DNA from 3 places in the Niabella sp. ZPM-14 genome. Region 1 is predicted to be linked to each of the others. Evidence: riboswitches for the same ligand, from Rfam matches in the RefSeq annotation. Region 1 holds a riboswitch; each other region holds the start of a gene.
What was found. A riboswitch is a leader RNA that binds a small molecule or an ion and turns the genes downstream of it on or off. The one in region 1 is predicted to bind thiamine pyrophosphate.
Positions count from the first base shown of each region.

Region 1 (7,319 bases):
GCATGTATGCCTTATAAAAAAGGCGACAAAGCCTGGGCAACTTAAATTGAAAACCCCGTTATCCGGGGTTTTCGCTTAATAAGAAGTAATTGATATTCTTTCCCTGCAGAGACTCTTTCCATCTGCCCAGCAGTGGCTGCTCCAGTTTAAAATCGCGGTATTGATCCGGATTGAGAATAGGTATTCCTTTAACAATCGGATATAACCTTCTGCAGTTACTGCAAATGAAATATCCTTCTATCACACGGCCTTCGAGATCTTTGGCAATGGTCGTTAATTCCAGATCGTCCTTGTCAAAAGGACAGCATAATTTACTGATCGTTTCAGGTTTCATATCAGGTTTTTATAAGTTGTTATAATAATCATCAACGGCTGCCACCGGATCAGGGCTTTTCATCACACCCGATATTACCGCTACACCGGTATAATGCAATGCTTTCAATTGTTGCATGTTTACCGGAGTGATGCCGCCTGCCAGGAAGATCGGTCCTTTGAAAAGGGTCGCTGCCTTTTGCACCGTGTCAAAAGAAACCAGATCACAACTGTTGGCAGTGGCCGAAGGAAACATCGAGCAAAACGAAATGTAGTCGGCATGATGTTCAGCTGCCCATTCCACCACCGACAAATCATTATTACAGGTGATGCCCCATCGCAATTTTCGACCTAGCTTCCATTTGATGCCTTGCAGGTCTGAAGGCATTTCGTCAAAATGAATCCCGTCCAGCCTGGTCTTCTCAAGCAGCTCCCATTGATTGTTGATGAAGACCGGAATATTCATTTCATGAGCTATCGAACATATCTCCTTCACCAGCGATACCGGACTTTCATTGGCGGGAAAATGATCCCAGACCTGTATCGCTACGATTTTATGTGACACCACTTTCTTTAAAACATCAAGAAGCTGCTGCCGATCCATCGACGGATCTACTACCAAATAAATACCCGGCTGTGTCATGTGTATATTTTTTGTTTTTTTATCACAAGCCCACCTGACCGAACGGGCAGGGAATGTTGCATGAAAGTTTTCATCGATTTAAGTATGAATTTGCCCGAAAATTTTTATGGTCATTTCTTTATCTTTTATCAGCATATCTTATTTCCATCCTTGCCCGTACGCCTTTGAAAACGCAGCCCAGTAAGGATCTTCCGGTTGATAGCTCAGGGGGTGGGCCTCGCCATTCTCAACGATATGAATGCCTTGGTCAGCCTCTGTCAATACCCCTACTTCCACGCATTCAATTCCCTCGTCCTGCAGCCGTTGAATCAGCGACGCGACAGACGGCCTTTTACAACAGACAAGCATCGCACCGGCACCGATACAACGCCGGGGGTCCAAAGAAAAAAGTGCGCATACTTTTTTTTGCACCTCATGAATGGGTAACCGCTCATCATAAACAACGGCTCCGTTTCCTGAGGCGCTACACAGTTCATAAATCGCTCCCAACACCCCGCCTTCGGTAACATCGTGCATTGCGGTTACGGCCCGCTGTTCTTCATTTGCTTTAACCGCTACCAGGGCGTCTTTCAGAGAAGAGGTGCTGTAAAACGCGTTGCAGGCCTGCTGATATATTTCCTGCCCGCAGTGTTGCTTTACCGTTTCCGGGAAACTCATCGCAAGGATAGCGGTAGAGGAGATGGCACAACCTTTTGTAACCAGGAGCACGTCACCCGCTTGTGCAAAAGACGACAGGAGCATGTGACCGGCAGGCGCCACACTGATCATGGTGCCGCCACCGGCGATGGTACTGCCTTGTCCTTCAATGAAGCCCGTATGCCCGCCGGTAACCGCTGCTCCGATATCGTCGCAATATTGATGAATATGCTCCCAGTAGATAGAAAAATCCTTTTTTGAAAACCCGGCAGGTAGATTCAACACCAGCTGGGCATACATGGGCGGATAGCCTGTAGTAGCAATGTCATTGGCCATGAGATGCACCGACAACCAGGCCGACTCTTGCAACCCAAGCGCCGGGATCAGCGACAGCGGATCACTGGCCATGGCCAGGGTCATGTTCCCCGGAAGATTCACCAACGAAACATCTACGCCGAAGGCCGGACCAGCCACTACTTCCTGCCGCTGACATCCGTAGCGGTTGCGCAGCAGCTGATCGAATAGACCCGCTTCCAGCTTGCCCTGACTTTTTGTTTCCGCACTATTCATCAACATCGTTTAAGCTCACATACAGTCCGAAAAAGTCACCAAACGGTAATCCCCATTGCTGCACCGGAAACCATTTGGGTAACCCTGTACAGGTCCACTCGATCGTATATTTTCTACCGGCTAACGCCTGGTGGATAATCTCCGTTAGCTTTTGAGGCGTGTAAAAGGTCGCCGTTACATAAAATGGATTTTTGCCAAAAAACTGCTGCACCCTCCGGCGCAACACTTTAGGTGAATTGCGGTTCATCATACCCATGGCAATGCCACACTTCGCAACACGGGCTGCCTCCCTGATCACCTTGACGGGATCTTTATAGTATTCAAAAGTGGTGATGAAAGCCAGTGCATCGAAGCTGTGGTCTTTAAACGGCATGAAATGAGAATCGGCCATGACCAGGTCTCCGTCAAAAAGATGCCGGGCCTGTGATAACATCAATGGGGAGATGTCGCCACCGGTAGCTTCAATACCGATCTGCTTCCACCATCGGGTGAACCTCGTGGTGCCGCAGCCAAACTCCAGCAGCTGCTTTATCCTTTTGTCTTTGGACACCAATTGCTCCATCACTTTTTTCTGCCATATTTCGGCACGTTTATAACGGCCCTCATACCACTGTTCGTAAGTGTCAGTATGCTCCCGGTTGAAAAACCATTCAGGCCGCTGTTGCCAGCTTTGCTGATGGGCTGGAATTAATTCGAGAGATGTTTCGCGTGACTCCATGTGTTACTACTTTTATGCTTGTTGCCGACTGCTATTGCGTCAACTTATTTTAACGAACAATGGTTGGTACCTGATCCGGAGATCCACTATATCAACGTCCGTTACCAAATAAAAAAAACCATCCAGCGGGTATACCAACGGATGGAGCATAAAAATGAAAGTCAGCCTTCATTAGCATCCCTACGTTGGCATTACCCAAATCAGGTAGCGGGTATAATCTCAGCCCAATGGCACCCCGTGCTACAGGAAGTAAAAGTAGTAAAAACTTTATTGCAAAAGAAAATATGGATGCATAACATTTTAATCCGCGGCTGTACGCCTGGCAAATGTTGCTTTGTTAGCGCATAGATGAGCGGGCTATCGTTAGCAAAAGAAATTTTAACAGGTCCGAGGAGGCAGTGTCACGCTATCTGCCTGCCCTGGAAAAATTAGACAAAACAATCCTACATCTGTTAATAATATTATGTTTATTTTTTTGACTGGATCGTCTGGTTAATGACTTTTAAATATCCGTCCCGGGGCTTATCAAGACTCAGCTCCCAAAACATAATACCGCCTAAACCCTTGTCCAGTGCGTATTTCGTCTTTTTAGCGACAGATCCTGCGTCATCAAAAGTTGCGAAAATTTTCTCCTTTTCATTGTACGCATAACTTGCCTTAGCCACTTCATCATAGTAAAAGTTGAACCCATTTTCTTTATTGATCCGGCTTTCCAACATGCGATAAGGAATAAAGCTCTTAAACACGCCGGGCCGGTAAAGACCCCTGTTCACGTTTTCGACCTTTTCCCAGCTCCGCCCGTAAAACGCCGCACCAATGATCAATTTATTTTCAGGCACCCCGATAGATGTAAGGTAACTCACACAGGCATCTGCCGATTCGGTTTGTTCTTTGGTTGAGTACAAGGGCGTGTGGTGACCGGTATGCGGCGTGGCGCCATTGACCAGGTCGTAGGTCATCAGGTTGACATAATCGACAATCGGCATGACACTTTTCCAATCAACGGATTCTTTGAGGTATTTTGAAAAGCCACCTGCCGCAAAACTGATTTCCTGCTTTTTGCCCAGTGCCGCTCTCAATGCTTTTACCAGCGCGGTGAAGTTTTCTTTATCCTCCAGCTTATAGGGATGGCCGGGGTGACCTTCAATCGTGGGATATTCCCAATCCAGGTCAATGCCATCGGTCTTAAAGTAGTCCGCAAGCGCTTTTACAGAAGCCGCAAATTCCATTCTCCCGGCCTGCGTGTCAAACACCTCGGAGCAGGTTTTGCATCCACCCCATCCCCCCAGGGATAATAACACTTTCAATCGCGGGTGAGCCGCTTTTAGAGAGACCAGCTTCCTGATAGTCGCAGAGTCCCGGGCATTATCGACAGCCAGTTTATTGCCGCGTAAATGACAAAAGCTATAAATGATATGAGTAAGTTGCTCCACCGCATAATTGTCGATAACCGACGCATCGGAGGAATAGTAGGCGATGACACGGAAGGGTTTGCCAGACTGCGCGTATACCGGAGCTACCGCGAGCAAAAACAAAAATACCAAAAGAGTGCAGGCGAGTGATCGCATCATTTCGAGAGGAGTTTAAGTGAAAAAACTAAAGTTAAAAAGATCCGATCCATCGACACAAAAATTTTAAGCCTGTTACACACACGTCCAACCGCTCAGAAATCAGTTCATAGCGATAGTTTAGGCGTCGTTAACTACTTTTGCGGTTTATATATGACACCCCTGATTAAACTATTCGATTTTTCCCAAAAAGTAGATTACAGAACTGAAGTGTTGGCCGGTCTTACCGTGGCCATGACGATGATCCCTGAATCTTTATCGTTTGCCATATTGGCCGGCCTCCCGCCACTTACAGGTTTGTATGCCGCGTTTATTATGGGATTGGTCACGGCCATCTTGGGCGGCAGGCCGGGACTGGTATCCGGCGGGGCAGGAGCAACGGTCGTGACCTTGATCGCGCTGATGAAGTCGCACGGCATCGAATACGTATTTGCTGCGGTAGCGCTTGCGGGAGTGGTGCAACTGCTTGTCGGAATTTTTAAGCTCGGGAAATTTATCAGGCTGGTGCCACAACCGGTGATGTATGGCTTTGTCAATGGGCTCGCCGTGATCATCTTCATGTCGCAGCTTGCGCAATTCAAGATAGCGGACGGGAGCGCCTGGCTTACCGGCGCCACTTTATACACGATGCTGGGCCTGGTAGCCGTCACGATCGCAGTGGTTTTGCTGTTTCCCAAAATCAGCAAAGCCATCCCTTCTTCTCTGGTAGCGATCATCGTTGTGTTTGCACTGGTGGAGTTGCTGGGCATTCAAACGAAAACCGTTGCCGATATCGCATCAGTCGCGGGCGGCTTCCCTCCTTTTCACATTCCCGCGATCCCTTTCAACTTTGAAACCTTAGAAATTATTTTTCCCTATGCATTGGTCATGGCCTGCGTGGGCCTAACGGAAGGATTGTTAACCCTCAACCTGGTGGATGAAATGACAGCCACCAAGGGCAACAGCAACCGCGAGTGCCTGGCACAGGGCACGGCCAACTTATTGAACGGATTCTTTACCGGCATGGGGGGTTGCCCTATGATCGCGCAGACCTTTGTAAACCTGTCAGCCGGCGCCAGGGCCCGCCTGTCGGGCATTATAGCAGCTATCACCATCCTGGCCATCATTTTATTTGGTGCGCCGCTGATCGGGCGCTTGCCGATGGCGGCATTGGTCGGTGTTATGATGATGGTAGCCATCGGCACTTTTGAATGGGCCAGCTTCAGGATCATCAATAAAATGCCGAAAGCCGACATCCTCGTTGGCATCCTGGTGGCAGCGGTAACGGTATGGCTGCACAACCTGGCTTTGGCCGTACTGATCGGTGTCATTATCGCTGCGCTGGTTTTTGCCTGGGAAAGCGCCAAGAGGATCAGAGCCAGGAAATACCTGGATGCGGACGGCATCAAGCATTATGAAATCTTCGGGCCTTTATTCTTCGGTTCTACCACCGCTTTTGCCGAAAAGTTTGACGTAGCCAACGACCCCGGGTTGGTTATTATTGATTTTCGTGAAAGTCGCATCAGCGATATGAGTGCGATTGAAGCAGTCAATAAGATCACAAAACGATATGCGGATGCCGGAAAGAAAGTGCGCCTGCGCCACCTGAGCCCTGATTGCAGGCGGTTGCTTTCCAACGCAGCGGGAGTGATTGAAGTAGATGTTATGGATGATCCGGATTATAGAATTCCGGAGCAGTAGATTATACACCAACCCGATAATGGTCAGCAGCACTTGCTGACAAACTGCCGATCGCAATAGATTCTTCTAAGAAATATTTATGCACTGCCCCCCCCTTTTTCCTTCCTCAAGGGTCTATATTGATACAGCGTTGCAAATAGAGTGGTTAAAAAGCGACTATGCAAAACAGGCGTCTTCAAAACCATGTCTATTTACACTATAACATTGCTCTTATAACTATATACACTCTAAATTTTAACTTCAATGAAAAAACTACAACTTCACTTGATCGCATTTGCTTGCGGATTACTTCTTTTTAACTCGTGTAAAAGAAGCGGGGTGATAATCCCAGAAATTGATAACCCATTGGATAGCACGGCCTATTACGAAGCCTTGCGTGCCTACAAGAAAAGTGATCATGCCGTATCCTTTGGATGGGCGGGCAATTCCATTGCTTATGGACGAAATATAAACGGGGTATGGGATCCAACCTGGGTACCAGGCTTTGAGGATTTACCCGATAGTATGGATATTGTAAGCTTATGGGGAGATGGAGGCGGCTTTTGGGTAGCCCCTGACCCCACCCTTCCCAAAGATACTGCACGATGGAGAATGCTACAGTCTGTGCGTCAGCGAAAAGGAACGAAGTTCGTTGTCTGCGCATGGACATACCAGGTTGTGAACATAATGAGAAATGATTTTCCCGACCTTTTTTTGAATAAGAAAGATACCATGGCCGCAATCGACAGCGCTGCAAAATATATAGTAGATTACATTGACTACCACCAGCTGGATGGATTTGACCTTGACTTTGAAGCGGATTATGGAGATAGAAATCTATTTGGCGATCAGCGTGGGAAAGGTACATTTGGATACACAACCGATGACCCTCATATACAACGCTTGTTTAAATCGCTCTCTAACCACCTGGGACCCCTGTCCGGTACAGATAAGTTATTGATTATTGACGGGCAGTTTGATTTAGGCATAGAACCCTACATTAATTATCTGGCGCAACAGGCTTATAGGGCTACGAGTGCCAGCGTGCTTCAAAACCGGTACGACAACTTCGGGGGAGGAATTCTTCCATCGAAAAAATTCATCGTCACAGAGGACACTGAAAAATATGGACCGGATGGCACTTCTTTTATCTATGAAGGCAAAGATATAGGCAGTGTTCTGGGCATGGCATACTGGAATCCTCTGCAGGGAC
Region 1 covers NZ_CM181148.1:2,048,883-2,056,201, forward strand. Annotated here, with positions in the region: gene ACU37H_RS08730 (gluconate 2-dehydrogenase subunit 3 family protein) at 1-45, shown strand, start outside; gene ACU37H_RS08735 (Trm112 family protein) at 59-334, opposite strand; gene ACU37H_RS08740 (thiamine phosphate synthase) at 344-955, opposite strand; gene ACU37H_RS08745 (AIR synthase family protein) at 1,094-2,161, opposite strand; gene ACU37H_RS08750 (class I SAM-dependent methyltransferase) at 2,154-2,879, opposite strand; TPP riboswitch at 3,040-3,127, opposite strand; gene ACU37H_RS08755 (glycoside hydrolase family 18 protein) at 3,347-4,450, opposite strand; gene ACU37H_RS08760 (SulP family inorganic anion transporter) at 4,601-6,127, shown strand; gene ACU37H_RS08765 (glycoside hydrolase family 18) at 6,371-7,319, shown strand, end outside.

Region 2 (7,319 bases), 2.2 Mb from region 1:
CTTGATCATCTCGTCTGCATATTTCACGTATAGCGGCCAGTTCTTTTTAGAGCGGTAAACATACATTTTAGAAAAGGTGGATACGTAATCTGCATAGTCCGGATACTTCTCTTTCAGTTGCTTGTCAAACTCCGTAAAATCAGGCTCTGCGTCGCCTTTGCCTTTCTTAAGCAATCCTCCCAGCTGCTCATTCAAGAGAATTTGTTTTACCAGATTAGCGCTCTTTTTGGGCGCTTCCAGGATTTTGTCTGCCCGTTCCGGTTCGTTGAGAGCGATCTGAAATCCTTTGTCATCGCTGCTTTTGGCAACCGAGTACAACAGTTCGAGATTATCCTTTGTATACAAATCCGTTTGAGTTGCCAGGTATGCGTTAGTATACTTTGTGGCGTTTTGCTGATCATAACCGGCCCTCGCCAACTTAGCCAGTTTCAACAGCTGTGCTGCTGATGAGTCACCGGCCTCTACTTTCCTGAGCTGTGTATAATACTGGTTTTCCGGATCGAGTATTTTCTTACCTGCCTCAATGAAGTTTTCCGGAGACATGCTGCCTACGAACCGGTGAATGATCTCCCCGTCGCTGTTAAAAATAAGATAGGTGGGATAAGCGCGGACTTCATATTTTTTAGCCAGGTGATGTCCGTCGTCGTACCAGCTCTTCACATAAGCATCGTCTTTGTCCGTCGTATCTAACTGTACTTTGACATTAATATAATGATCGTTATAAAATGCGCCGACTTCCTCTTTTGTAAACACGTTCTTGCTCATCATCTTGCAAGGGCCGCACCAGGTGGTGTAACAGTCCAAAAAGATGGGCTTGTTTTGTGCTTTGGCTTTGGCCACGACATCGTTCCAGGAAGGCAAATGTTCGAAGTTCATCCCTCCCGATGTATCTCCTTGCGAGTGAGTGGTCGCCGTTAACAATAAAAATGCGAAGAGTGCTAGCAAGTACTTTTTCATCAGTTGTTTTATTTTTTGGTTATAAATGTTGCAACAGGAACTGGTAAGTATGACCATTGATACCGCTGATGATGGATGCCGGCCCATCGGGCTTGAAATATCACCTTCAGCATAAAACAGTCACATGGTTTGTAAGCGTTGGGGCTTAAAGATAAGTTATAAATTAACAGAATATTGAATATAATTTGTTAATTGACAAATCGCTTTGAGGCATTTGATCCTTTTCCAATAAATTTGCCGTTAAAAATTCGGCCAATGCCTTTCAATCAATTGCTAATTATTTATCTAATAAGCTTACTGCTCGTATTTCTTCCCTCGTTTGGTTTGTCTAAATTGTTTAAACAGGCGGGAAGAGCATCGTGGAAGGCCTATGTTCCTTTTTATAATACCTGGGTGATGCAGGATATTGCACAACGCCCGAAGCATTGGGTGTTCTGGCAGTTGATCCCTGTGGTAGGATGGTTCATTACTCCCGGTATATTTATCGAATTTGCCAAGGTTTTTTGCCGCTTCTCTTTTTTGGATCACGCCGCAGCTGCATTGCTCGCTCCCTTTTATTTTCCCTGGCTGGCCAATCACAAAGACGCAAGATTCATCGGCGCTGAAGGCGTGCAGAAGCATAAGAAGCCAGGATGGCGCGAATGGGTGGATGCTGCTATTTTTGCGATCATTGCGGCTACGCTGATCCGGACCTTTATCTTTGAAGCCTATACGATCCCTTCCAGCTCGATGGAGAAAACATTGCTGGTAAGAGACTTTTTGTTTGTGAGCAAGCTGAGCTATGGGCCCCGCATTCCGAATACACCTTTGTCGGTTCCTTTTGTTCACAACTACTTACCTAAACTCAATACAAAGTCTTACTCTACACTGATCCAGTTGCCCTATACGCGCTGGTTTGCTGCGCCTGTTAAGCGCAATGATTGCGTGGTCTTTAACTTTCCGGCGGGCGATACGGTAATCCATGCAGACGGGTTTGAGTCATTAAGACCTTACAATCAAATACGCCGGTTTGCGGAATTAGGAGATCAATCGTCCATTAATGTCTTAAATAGCCCTTCGGAATTCCCTGTAGTTGTGCATCCGGTTGATAAAACGGATAATTATATCAAAAGGTGCGTGGGCGTTCCGGATGATTCCATTAAAATTGTTGATGGAATCCTTTATGTAAACAACAGACCTGCAGATATCCCTCCTGCTTCTGCAACTTATTACACGTTTCTCGCAAAAAACAACGTTCAGATTGACCCCGAGTTCTTAAAAGAATCCGGCATTCGCATTTCTCCCGATGGAAATGATTTCATGCCAGTTGGACAGGGCGTATATCGCATCAACCTGACATTAACCGAACTGAACATTTTGAAATCTTTACCTGTGGTTGATCCTAAATCGATCACTAAAGAAATCAGCGACCCGGATGACTATAATTATCAGCTGTTTCCTTATTACGACACCTCCCACCATTGGTCTGTAGACAATTACGGCCCATTGTGGATACCCAAAAAAGGCGTTACCATTACGCTTAATGCCGACAACTACCCTATTTACGAACGTGCTATTAAAAATTACGAAGGCAATACACTCGAAAACAAAAATGGCTCTTACATTATCAATGGGAAGGCGACAGACCAATATACTTTTAAGTATGACTATTATTGGATGATGGGCGATAACCGTCATAACTCTCAGGACAGCCGCTTCTGGGGCTTTGTTCCCGAAACCCACATTGTAGGTAAAGCCTGGATGATCTGGTTCAGCTACGAAAACGGTCCCAGGTGGAAGCGTTTGTTTAATATCATCAAGTAGTCGATGGTCTTTTAGTCAATGGTCAATGGTTTATAGACCATGGCAGGCGATAGATGCTTTATCATGTCTATCAAGTTGCTGTCGCCGGTCAACTATTGTCAATGGACCATGGTCTATGGTCCGCAGACTATCGTCTATAATCCCTATCTTCGCACCGCTTTTTTAAAGCCCAGTGTTTCCCGGGGTGCCGATTCAATTACACACAATTGATGAAGCTGAGATAATACCCGTAAACCTGATCAGGGTAATGCCTGCGCAGGGAAGGAAGAAGATCACTCCTTTCTCATTTCAGCATTCCCCTCTCATTAATTTTTTTAATCTTTTAAAGAAAGAACAAATGAAGAGGACTTTTATGTTCGGCGGCTTGTTATTAACAGCAAGCAGCGCTCTTTTCGCGCAAACTGACACCACGCGGTCAGACAGCGTTCAAACCCTCGCTCCTGTGGAGATCCGCTCCACCCGGCTGAATGAGAAATCACCATTCGCCGTATCCAACATCAGCAAGAAAGACATTGCGAAACAAAACCTGGGACAGAACTTTCCCAACCTGCTCAACCAGATTCCTTCCGTGGTTATCAGCTCAGACGATGGCGTTGGAGTAGGTTATTCGTCCATGCGCATCCGGGGCACGGATATCGCCCGGACCAACGTTACGTTTAACGGCATCCCGGTCAATGATCCGGAATCACAAGGCGCGTTTTTTGTTAACTTCGGTGACGTTGCGTCTTCGACGAGTTCTGTTCAGCTGCAACGCGGCGTAGGGTCATCCACCAACGGAGCCGGCGCTTTTGGTGCTTCGTTGAACATTTATAATATCGAACAGAGTAAGGAGGCGTTCGCGACGATCAGCAACGCCTACGGCTCCTTCAATACCTGGAAACATACGCTGCAGGCGGGTACCGGCCTGCTGCGCGGGGGATTCCAGTTTGACGTACGTTTATCAAAGATCAATTCGAGCGGATATATCCAACGCTCGAACAGTGACCTTAAATCGCTGCAGTTCCTGGCGGGATGGACCTCTAAAGATGAAAAGAGTAATATCAAATTCAACTTATTGAGCGGAAAGGAAAAAACAGGCCAGGCCTGGAATGGCATAGGAACTTCTTTTACCTCTGAAGACGATCCGGCTACGGTGGACTATTCAAGTCAGCTGGATGCTGCAGGCAGAAGGACCAATACGCTTGGCGACATGGGTAATGGCCGTTATTATAATGACCAGACGGATAACTATCAGCAAGATTATTATCAACTGTTCCTGAACCATCAATTCAACTCCGCGTGGTCTTCCAATCTCAGTTTCTTCCTGACGAGAGGAAAAGGCTATTACAACGAATACCGCGCAGGCGACGCCTTTGCGGATTACGGTTTGAACGATCCGGTGATCGGGGATTCTGTGATCAGCAACACCGACCTGACGCGTCAGTTGTGGCTGGATAACCATTATTACGGAACGGTGTTCTCCGTCAATTACAGCAAGGAAAGAACAACGCTAAACCTTGGCGGCGCTTACACGCGCTATGATGCCAAACATTATGGCTTTGTAAAATGGGCCGAAGTGGGCGTTCCGCTGGACTATCGCTGGTACAACCTGACTGCGTTTAAAAACGATGTGAATGTTTATGGCAAGTTACAGCAAGAGATCATCACGAATCTGTATGCCTTTGCCGATCTGCAGATCAGGCATGTGACCTATGATATCAATGGCTTTAGGAAAAACCCGGCCTTGCTCTCCAATAATGACTATACTTTTTTTAATCCGAAAGTCGGTGTAAGCTATGTTATCAAACATATGAATACTGCGCAGAGCAAGGTCTATGGCTCTGTGGCCCTGGCCAACAAAGAGCCTAACCGCGATGACTTCGAGGCCAACACAACGGAGGCGCCCAAGCACGAACAACTGACCGATGTGGAACTGGGTTATCAGTTTAATGTACGGACGTGGGAAGCCGGCATCAATGGTTATTACATGAAATATAAGGACCAGCTGATCGCTACCGGCAAGATCAACGATGTGGGCGCTTATGCGCGAACCAACGTGGACGACAGCTATCGCGCAGGAGTAGAATTAACGGCCGGATTCAGACCGGCTCATTGGCTGCAGGCCCAGGCCAACGCCACTTTCAGCCGAAACAAAATCAGGGAGATCGTTCAATACAGCGACGATTATGACAATGGCGGCCAGGTGGCAGAAACGTTTCGCGATACAGACATTTCCTTTTCTCCCAATGTCGTTGCAGGAGGTTCCATAACTTTTGAACCGTTCACGGTGCCCGAGAGCAAACAACGTTTTTACATTGATCTCCTGGAAAAATATGTGGGACGTCAATATCTGGACAACTCTCAAAACAAATTAAGGAGCATTAACCCGTATGCATTGACGGATGCGAGGTTACGCTACCAGTTTTCTTCGAACACTTTTAAAGACATCAGCGTGGTACTGATGGTGAACAATGTGTTTAACAAAAAATATGAAAACAACGGCTACACTTTCAGCTACCTGGCTGACGGCGTGACAACGACAGAGAATTATTATTTTCCACAGGCAGGCACCAACTGGAACGTCGGATTGAGCTTTACTTTTTAAAGTTAGTCTATCACCTTATAAAGAAAGCCCTGCGTATCAGATAACACGCAGGGCTTTTCTCATTACCGGAGTATTACCGGCTATATTTCTTTTTCGAATGCATCTTTCCAGGCCAGTACGCCGCCTTCTACATTCACGGTCTTTTTGAAGCCCATTGAATCCAGGTACAGGCAGGCGGCAGCGCTTCTTTTGCCGCTGCGGCAATGAATAACGATTTCTTCGTCTTCTTTTCCTTCGAGGGCACCCAGATCTCCGTTCTGGATATCTCCCAGGGGAATTAATGTCGCGCCGATGTTGTACTCTTCGTATTCGGCAGGCTCGCGACAATCGATAAGATTAATTTTCTCTCCTTTGTCCATTCGTTCTTTGAGTTGCTGAACTGTAATGGTTTCCATAATATTTAAAGTTTGATTATCAAAATGAACCGTTTGCTATTGCTCCAAACCAAGACTGTCTTCAGACTCCTGTCCGCCGCCGCCCAAGGAATCGATGACCGGAGCGGTAACGCTCACCCACACATCCATTACCTGGCCGGCCCTGATGCTGATCACATTACCATTGTCATCGAAGCGTTCAGGACTTTGCCTGTACACATAGGCGTTGGCCGTATCTCTTACATCAGCGTTGGGAATGATAGACGCCAGCATAATTCCTTTGCTTTCGAGCAACTGCCGGGCCTGCATCGTGGTAAGGCCGATCAGGTTGGGAATCGCATACATACTATTACTCAACTGGGAACCGATCACCAGGTCAATCTTACTTCCCATGGGGATCTTCGCGCCTGGCTGAATGATCACCCCGTTATACAACTGCTCCAATACTGAATTCTTGGCAAAATCCGGTCTGAAAGTAGTGTCGCCCACTTTAAGTCCGGCATTTTCCAGCACCATGAGTGCATTTCTAAAACTATACCCAACGATATTTGGCATCTCAATTTGCGGTGGCAGCGCCCTGTTATAGGTAAGATATACGGTTCGACTGGACTTAACGACTTCCAGTTCGTCAGGCACCTGGCGGATCACCTGCATCGGAGCCAACGTGTCAAAGTAAAGACTATCCTGGATCTCTACCGTAAATCCTGCATCGTTTAAGATCCTTTCTGCTTCCGCCAGAGACTTGCCGGTAACGCCGGGCACGGTCTTCGCATCGTCATGATTGGTTAACCATCCCAGCAAACTGATCACTCCCACGAAGAGTAAAATGGCTAATAATACCCCCGCTAATATGTTTACCCAAAGTGGTTTACTCGTAATAAATCTGAACATTCGGCTGTTTTATTCGGTAAATATACTGTTTACAAAAAACATTCATCTACCAACAAACTATAAAAATCTTTTAAGTTTCCACCTGCGGCGGCTACCTGCTGGGGAACCAGGCTGGCGGCACTTTGTCCGGGTATGGTGTTCACTTCCAGCATGAAAGGCACTCCTTTTTCTTCATTGTAGATAAAATCGATGCGGATCACACCGCGGCAATTGAAGATGGCATACACCCTGCGAGCTGCGGCTCTGATTTTTTCAGCAATAGCTTCATCAACCTGAGCAGGGGTTACTTCTACGGATTTACCTTCATATTTCGCCTCGAAATCGAAAAATACTTTAGAGTCATCGGCTTTCACTTCAGTCATCGGTAAAGTTATTATCGCTCCTTTCGATTTATACACGCCGATGGTGAATTCCCTGCCGACAATCATTTCTTCCACCAACACCTGCTGGTCTTCCGCAAAGGCCTTTTCGATGGCTGGCTGTAGCTCCTCAGCTTTCAGCACTTTGCTCATACCAATGCTGGAACCGCCGCTGTTGGGCTTTACGAAAAGCGGCAAAGACAGCTGCTGCAACAGTTCTTCGGCCGGAACGGGCGAATGATCGAACAGCAGCGCTGATTTAGCCACGTGAATGCCGGCCGTCCCGGCCACGCCGGTGGTGTAGCTTTTGTTCATCGTGATGGCAGAAGTGGCCGCGCTGCATCCCGTGTA
Region 2 covers NZ_CM181148.1:4,279,797-4,287,115, reverse strand. Annotated here, with positions in the region: gene ACU37H_RS18270 (thioredoxin family protein) at 1-957, opposite strand, end outside; gene lepB (signal peptidase I) at 1,213-2,760, shown strand; TPP riboswitch at 2,931-3,040, shown strand; gene ACU37H_RS18260 (TonB-dependent receptor) at 3,098-5,344, shown strand; gene ACU37H_RS18255 (rhodanese-like domain-containing protein) at 5,425-5,739, opposite strand; gene ACU37H_RS18250 (PASTA domain-containing protein) at 5,776-6,609, opposite strand; gene ACU37H_RS18245 (D-alanine--D-alanine ligase) at 6,639-7,319, opposite strand, start outside.
Region 2: linked by a shared signal. The riboswitch ahead of ACU37H_RS18260 (TonB-dependent receptor) and the one ahead of ACU37H_RS08750 (class I SAM-dependent methyltransferase) in region 1 are both predicted to bind thiamine pyrophosphate.

Region 3 (7,319 bases), 150 kb from region 1:
AGCGGGCTTACCATTATACCAATACCTGGGCGGGAAAAAGAATAAGACCATCGCGACCGACTATACGGTAAGCGTAGGCGATGCAACAAAGATGGCGGCTGATGCGTTACAAATTAAAGAAAAGGGATTCCCTGTCATCAAAGTAAAGATCGGCAAAAACGGGGCGGAGGATGTTGCACGTATTGAAGCGATCAGAAAGGCGGTAGGGAAGGACATTCCTATCCGGGTGGACGCTAACCAGGGCTGGCAGTTTGACGAAGCGCTGGAAACGTTGAAGGCACTGGCGCCTTTGGGCATACAGCACTGCGAAGAGCCCTTACCCCGCTGGGCGTTCATGCAATTGCCGGAGATCAGGAAGCAAAGTCCGATCCCGATCATGAGTGACGAAACCTGCTGCGATCATCATGATGTCGAACGCCTGATCGACTTGCAGGCCTGCGACCTGATCAATATTAAATTGGGTAAGAGCGGCGGCATCTTCAAAGCGCTGAAGATGATCCGGCTTGCAGAGGCCGCAGGTATGAATATCCAGATCGGTGCTTTCCTGGAATCGCGTTTGGCGATGACCGCTTTTGCACACCTGGCTTTGTGCAGCGATCGTATTATTTACTTTGACTTTGATACGGCCCTGATGTTTAGTGAAGACCCCGTTGAAGGGGGCATTGCATACAAAGCCAACGGTGTCATTGAGGTGCCGGAAGTACCGGGCATAGGAGCGCGCTTGAAGGAGGTTGAATAGTTGTTGAATCATGGCTGAATATAGGTCAGTGGTTGTTGAATTAGTGTCAAGCCATCAACATTGTTAAACAACATTCAACCGGCTTAAACCAGTATTAGTTGTTGAATCATGGCTGAACATAGGTCATAGTTGTTGAATATGTACGCAACCCTTCAACATTGTTAAACCCTATTCAACCAGCTTAAACCAGTATTAGTTGTTGAATCATGGCTGAATATGGATTAATGGTTGTTGAATTAGTGTCAAGCCATCAACATTGTTAAACAACATTCAACCAGCTTAAACCAGTATTAGTGTTGAATCATGGCTGAATATGGGTTAATGGTTGTTGAATTAGTGTCAAGCCATCAACATTGTTAAACAACATTCAACCAGCTTAAACCAGTATTAGTTGTTGAATCATGGCTGAATATGGGTTAATGGCTGTTGAATTAGTGTCAAGCCATCAACATTGTTAAACAACATTCAACCAGCTTAAACCAAGCACAGTGGACTACATCAGAGAATATAAAAAATTTGTAAACAGTTATTATTTCAATGAGGCGATACGCATCACTATTGGAATTACCTTACCTGCTATTGCCTTCAGTTATTTTGACAAACTGGAAACAGGACTGATCCTGTCGATCGGCGCCATGGCTGTCAGCACTTCTGATATTCCGGGGCCTATTCATCAGCGGCGCAATGGCATGTTGGTATCCACGTTACTGATATTCCTGGTTTCCGTTATTACCGGCTTTATCAACCACCATGTGTTGCTGCTGGGAATCGGCATTGGCGTGTTCTGCTTTGCATTGAGCTTTATAGGAGCCTATGGCGCGCGTGTCAATTCTATTGGGTTTGCGGGCATACTGATCATGATACTAACCCTGGATATGCAGGGCGATGGCTGGAACGTACTTACGCATGGCGTATTCCTACTGATCGGTGGTTTGTGGTATATGACCCTCAGCCTGGCACTCTTCGGGGTGCGGCCATATAAGATTATTCAGCAGGCCCTGGGTGACAACATCATTGCTATTGCAGACTATTTTAATACCCGCGCCTTATTTTATAACAAGGGCGCTGATTATGACAAGATCTATAAGATGCTGATGGAGCAACAGCAGCAGATCCAGGATAAACAAACCCTGCTGCGTGAAATGTTGTTTAAAAGCCGCAATATTGTTAAAGAATCCACTGTTACCGGGCGAACGCTGCTGATCATCTTTGTAGAGTCGATTGACCTGTTTGAAAAGTCTTCTGCAACTTTTTACAACTATGAGTCAATGCACAAGCGCTTTGACGAAAGCGGCATCCTGTCTGCGTTTCAGCGCATGATCTATGTGATCGTGGATGAGCTGCACCAGATCGGATTATCGGTACAAAGCGGCCGTCCGCCCCGCGCTTCCCGGAAGCTGAATAACGAATTGAAAATACTGCAGACTGCGTACGAGGATTTTGTGAAAAAATACCGCACGCCGGAGACCTTTGATGCACTGGCTAATATGCGCAAGCTGCTGCAATCGGTAGAAGAGATCACCCTGAGGATTTATACGCTGCACCACTACACCCGCTATGACCGGAAGAAGGTTAAAGCTTATAAGTTGTCCGGAGACTATGAACGTTTTGTCACGAAAACGGACCTGGATATCGATATTCTGAAAGAAAACTTTTCGCTTAAATCGAATAGCTTCCGGCACGCACTGCGGGTAACACTGGCCTGTGTGCTAGGCTACACGATCGCGCACCTGCTGCAACTACAATACAGTTATTGGGTATTACTGACGATTATTGTGATCCTAAAACCTACTTACAGCATCACGCGGCAACGCAATTATCAAAGGTTGATCGGGACCTTTGTGGGCGCCCTGATCGGACTCGCGCTCCTGTTTTTGATCCCGACGCAAAACGGAAAATTTGTAGCGCTGATCTTGTTAATGATCATTACGTATAGTTTCATGCGCACCAAGTACCTGGTAAGTGTGATTTTCATGACGGCTTATATCATGATCTTTTTCTACCTGCTGAATAGTCATTCTTTTTACGAGATCTTTAAAAGCCGGCTGATTGATACCACGGTGGGCTCGATTATCGCGTTCGTGGCGGCCTATGTACTGGTTCCCTCCTGGGAAAAGACGCAGCTGAATACCTACATCACCAACGCGCTGAAAGCGTCGAAGCAATACTTTGAAACTGTAGCCACCACTTTCGCTACGCAAACGCTGAACGACCTTCAGTATAAACTGAGCCGCAAGGATGCTTTTATTGAACAGGCTAATTTGTCGGGCGGCTTTACGCGGATGATGAATGAACCAAAGAGTAAGCAAGGCGATATCAAGAAGATCCACCAGATGGTGGTACTGATCTATACGCTTAACTCGCACATTGTATCGCTGGCAGGGTTTGCCCGAAATTTCACAAACAAATATGGAGATGAAGACTTCCATGCCATCAAGGAAGACATTATCGGGGAACTGGAGGAAGCATTATTGCTGATCGCACACAAAGAGGTGACAGAAGTGACTCATCATGCGCCGATGGAACTGAAGGATGAGCTGAACGAACTGGTTTCAAAAAGACGGCACGAGCTGCAGCAGGGCCTTGTGGACACGGAAACACGGAATATGCTGGTGGAATTTAAACCGATCGTTGATCAGTTTCTCTTTATCAGTCGCATTGCCGGCGACATTAAAAAGCTGGCAAAGGACTTTTAAACCCTGGCGGTTGGATTTGGCGCTCCAGGCGAGTTTCAAGAAGAAAAAACAAACTTTCTGAAAGTGTGGAGATGGCTCAACTCCGCTTCGCTGCATTTGCAATGACGATATTTTAATGATGTCACCAATTAACTGGTATAGCAAGGCGCAAACCAACACGTCGTAATGGAGGCTCCCATTGAGCATTCAATGCCAAATTCAAAACCTAAGTTATCACTAATCCAATGTCAGCAAGCCGTGCTGGCTGGCGGTGAAGATATCCCGGAATACCCGGTTGATCTCAGAATGCTTACCCGTGGCGGCTAAACCACAGTAAGGATACAGGCTTGCCACTGCTGACCTGCAATCCCGGACCAACTGTCTGCTGATCTTCGCGATCTGCCGGGTGCTTTTCGCGGTCAGCTTTCCCTTAGCTACTAATTCATTCCAGGACACGGCTGTATGATCATATAGTGCCTGCGATAGCCGGTCGGTTTGGTCCTGTCGTGCCTTCAGTTCTTCACGGATGGCCTCATAGTTGCCATCTCCCAGCTTCGGCCGCCGGTCTTCCAGGATGCTGTCCATCAGTTCATAAAAGTGCCGGGTCATCCCGAGCGTATTGACCGCGATGGTTGCTTCTGCAAACGGCATGAAAGGATACTTATAAATATCAAGGTCTAATGTCGGATGTTGCTCGTCAATTATAAAACTGCGATCACGCTCCACCTCAAGATCCTTCACGCTGAAACTATGACCGGCAGTGGCTTTCAGGCCCATGGTGTCCCAATCCTCGTGAATGGTCACCTCTTCCTTTTTGAAGAAGAACGATCTGACCACGGGAGTTCCATCAGCATCGACGACAGGAACGCCGTTTTTTTCGATGCGGCAATTGGCTGTAAAATGGGTAAGATGAGGCGCCCCGGTGGCATATCTCCAATGGCCGGTCACCCGATAGCCCCTTTCAGTTTCCCGCGCAATGCCACTTACGGCGCCGCTTCCGCCAAAACAAACCTTCCGGGAAGAAAAGATCCTGGCACCTTTCTGCGCATTAATATATCCTGCAAAAAGATTGGCGCCTGCACACAGCGTTACTGTCCAACCCAGACTGCCGTCAATATACGCCAGCTCTTCCTCATATTTCAGCGCTTCGGGAAGATTAAGCCCGAGCCCACCCCAATCACGAGGCAGGAATAACTTAAACCATTTCTCGCGATATACTGTTTCGAGTAGCGCAGGAGTCAATGAGCCTCGTTGCTCAGATAATGAGCAACGCTTTCTGAACTCCTGTACCTGTTGCTTATTCAAAACTAAAGTCACTTATTGCTGTTTTTTGCTTAACAATTTTATTCCATTGGATATATCCCATTACAGCTATGATGAACAGGAATAAGGTCAGTATGGCATATAAAGGCAATCCTTTATAGATCAGCAGCGGGATCGCAAAGGCGTTGCTGACATTGAGGAGGATCCAATTCTCTATTTTTCTTTTGGCAAGCAGCCACATGCCTGCCCAGGCGGTGGCGCTTACCCAGGAATCAAACACGGGTACTGTTGAATCGGTAAAATTGACGAGGACGCCGTATAAAATGGTAAATGCGACAACGACAATACCAATCGTTTTCAGCCAGTCTGACCGGCTGGCGCGTGTGATCTCCGGCACTTCGTGATTTTTTCGCCTTTCCCACCACCACCATCCATAGATACTCATCACGAAATAATAAAGATTGAGCGCGCTTTCTGCATACAGCCCTGATTGAAAGAAGATATAGGTGGAGATAGTAACAGCAATGATCCCGCAGGGATACAACCAGATCTTATTGGCCTTTGCTAACAGCACTTCAGCTACCCCAAATCCAACGCCCAGCCACTCGAGAAGGGGTACAGCTTTCAACTGATTGATAAATGTCTGGGTCCACTCGCTCCAATTCATAATCGATACGTTTGATGAAGACCCACGGAGATGCAAAAAGTATTTGTCTGTTCCCTACGCCGGCATTACCCGGATCAGGTTATTGGGTATGATCTCAGCCTGTAATATTAAGGCACCCCATGAGTGAAGGCAAAGATAGCGTATTAAAATTTTCAGCCGGTATTTTTGCCTTTTAGCTATTTTCAACAACTATCACTACTGTGAAAATGCACGACACACCTGAACATATAAAAAAGCTACAGTTGAAAATATGGCTGCAAAAGCCGCCCGGAGAACGCTTGTACCAGGCGCTGAAAAGCAACGAGGAGATATTTTGGCCTGGAAGAAAGCGAAGGAGCAACGGCCGCCCAACTCAATGAACGAAAACGAAAAAGAGATTTAACATGCTAAGATCCGGATCATCCGTTGATTGGCACCTGGAAAATGTATGACATGAGAAGTAACAGAGGCGTTGCTGATCCCGCAGGATATTTCTTTTTACGGTTTAACGCTGACCGTTCCCGCTGCGGTCGACACCACATGGACGTACTACCGCAAAGTGAAGTAACAGGGGTTCAGACAATTCGCCTGCCGGTTTTCACGGCTACTTCGGAGCCTTCCGCAAGGATAACGGATACCGGGCTAGCTTCATTTAAAAACGAAAAGCGGTCACCATACAACAAGTTGAAATCAACGTCGATCGTATAGTTGAGTACATCATAGGCCATCCACCTGGGATGTTGCACTTCGTATGCTCCTGTCCTGGTTTTTCCTTTTTGTGTATATCCCCAGTAATGTTCGGTGATGAATTCGGCTTCGCTACCTGGTAATATCTGGGCGGCATTGGCTTCGGTTAATAATTCAATCCGGTGCCATCGGTTTTTCTTCCAGCTGTAAGAAACGCTTAAGCGCCCGTCTTCCGTGTCCAGCGAGTGTTTCATTGGTAATCTTTCATAGTGTTCACCATAAAAAGTATTGGCTACCCAGGCCAGCGCTGTCCTGGGCACCATCTCCCTGATAAAAACAACGCCGCGCTTCCATTCTGCACCATCTTTGTATTTCACGTAAAATCTCAGGTTGACCTCTTCAAAATTGACGTGTCCCGGAACCTTTATACCTGCCAGCCTGGTATTCAGAAACAGGAACCCCACCAGGCTCACATAGCAGGTATCTTCCCATATATCTAATTCGGTTTTGTATGGAAGATAGTCCTTCAATATTTCCGGATCTACAGCATAATTAGCCATCGCGAGCTTCCGCCATTCGGCGGTTAAAAAGGTAGACATAGATCTTTAAGTTTCTCTTTATCGCAATCAGCGCTTCCTGAGTGTGTTCATCGATCACTTCATGCCTTCCAGCTCTTTCTGCAGCCGGAACATTTCGTCACGCAGCCGGGCAGCTTCCATGAAATCCAGGTCACGCGCGGCTTTTTCCATCTCCTTTTTTGTCCTGGCGATAGCTTTTTCCATTTGAGGGATGGTCTTGTAAACCACCTCCTCTTCGGCTGCAACGGTCACCAGGTCCTCATCAAACCCGATTGCCAAAGGTTCTTTCTCATCAAAACCTTTAATATCTAAAACACTGGTCTGCTTGAATACATCTTCCTTGGATTTAGTCACCGTACGCGGCGTAATGCCATGTTCTATGTTATAGGCGATTTGTTTCTCGCGGCGTCGATTGGTTTCATCAATCGTACGCTGCATGCTGCCGGTCATCGTATCCGCATAAAATATCACCAGGCCATCGACATTCCGGGCTGCACGGCCCGCCGTCTGCGTCAGCGATTTTTCATTCCTTAAAAAGCCTTCTTTATCAGCATCAAGGATCGCTACCAGGCTCACTTCGGGCAGATCCAGGCCTTCCCTTAATAAGTTCACGCCTACCAACACATCGATCTCGCCTAACCGAAGCTGCCGCAGTATTTCTACACGCTCCAAGGTATCCACTTCGCTATGAATATACTTTGATTTGATATTGATGCGATGCAGGTATTTAT
Region 3 covers NZ_CM181148.1:2,195,367-2,202,685, forward strand. Annotated here, with positions in the region: gene ACU37H_RS09360 (mandelate racemase/muconate lactonizing enzyme family protein) at 1-739, shown strand, start outside; gene ACU37H_RS09365 (FUSC family protein) at 1,228-3,435, shown strand; gene ACU37H_RS09370 (acyl-CoA dehydrogenase family protein) at 3,652-4,731, opposite strand; gene pnuC (nicotinamide riboside transporter PnuC) at 4,712-5,344, opposite strand; TPP riboswitch at 5,379-5,474, opposite strand; gene ACU37H_RS09380 (hypothetical protein) at 5,595-5,726, shown strand; gene ACU37H_RS09385 (YqjF family protein) at 5,899-6,609, opposite strand; gene uvrB (excinuclease ABC subunit UvrB) at 6,664-7,319, opposite strand, start outside.
Region 3: linked by a shared signal. The riboswitch ahead of pnuC (nicotinamide riboside transporter PnuC) and the one ahead of ACU37H_RS08750 (class I SAM-dependent methyltransferase) in region 1 are both predicted to bind thiamine pyrophosphate.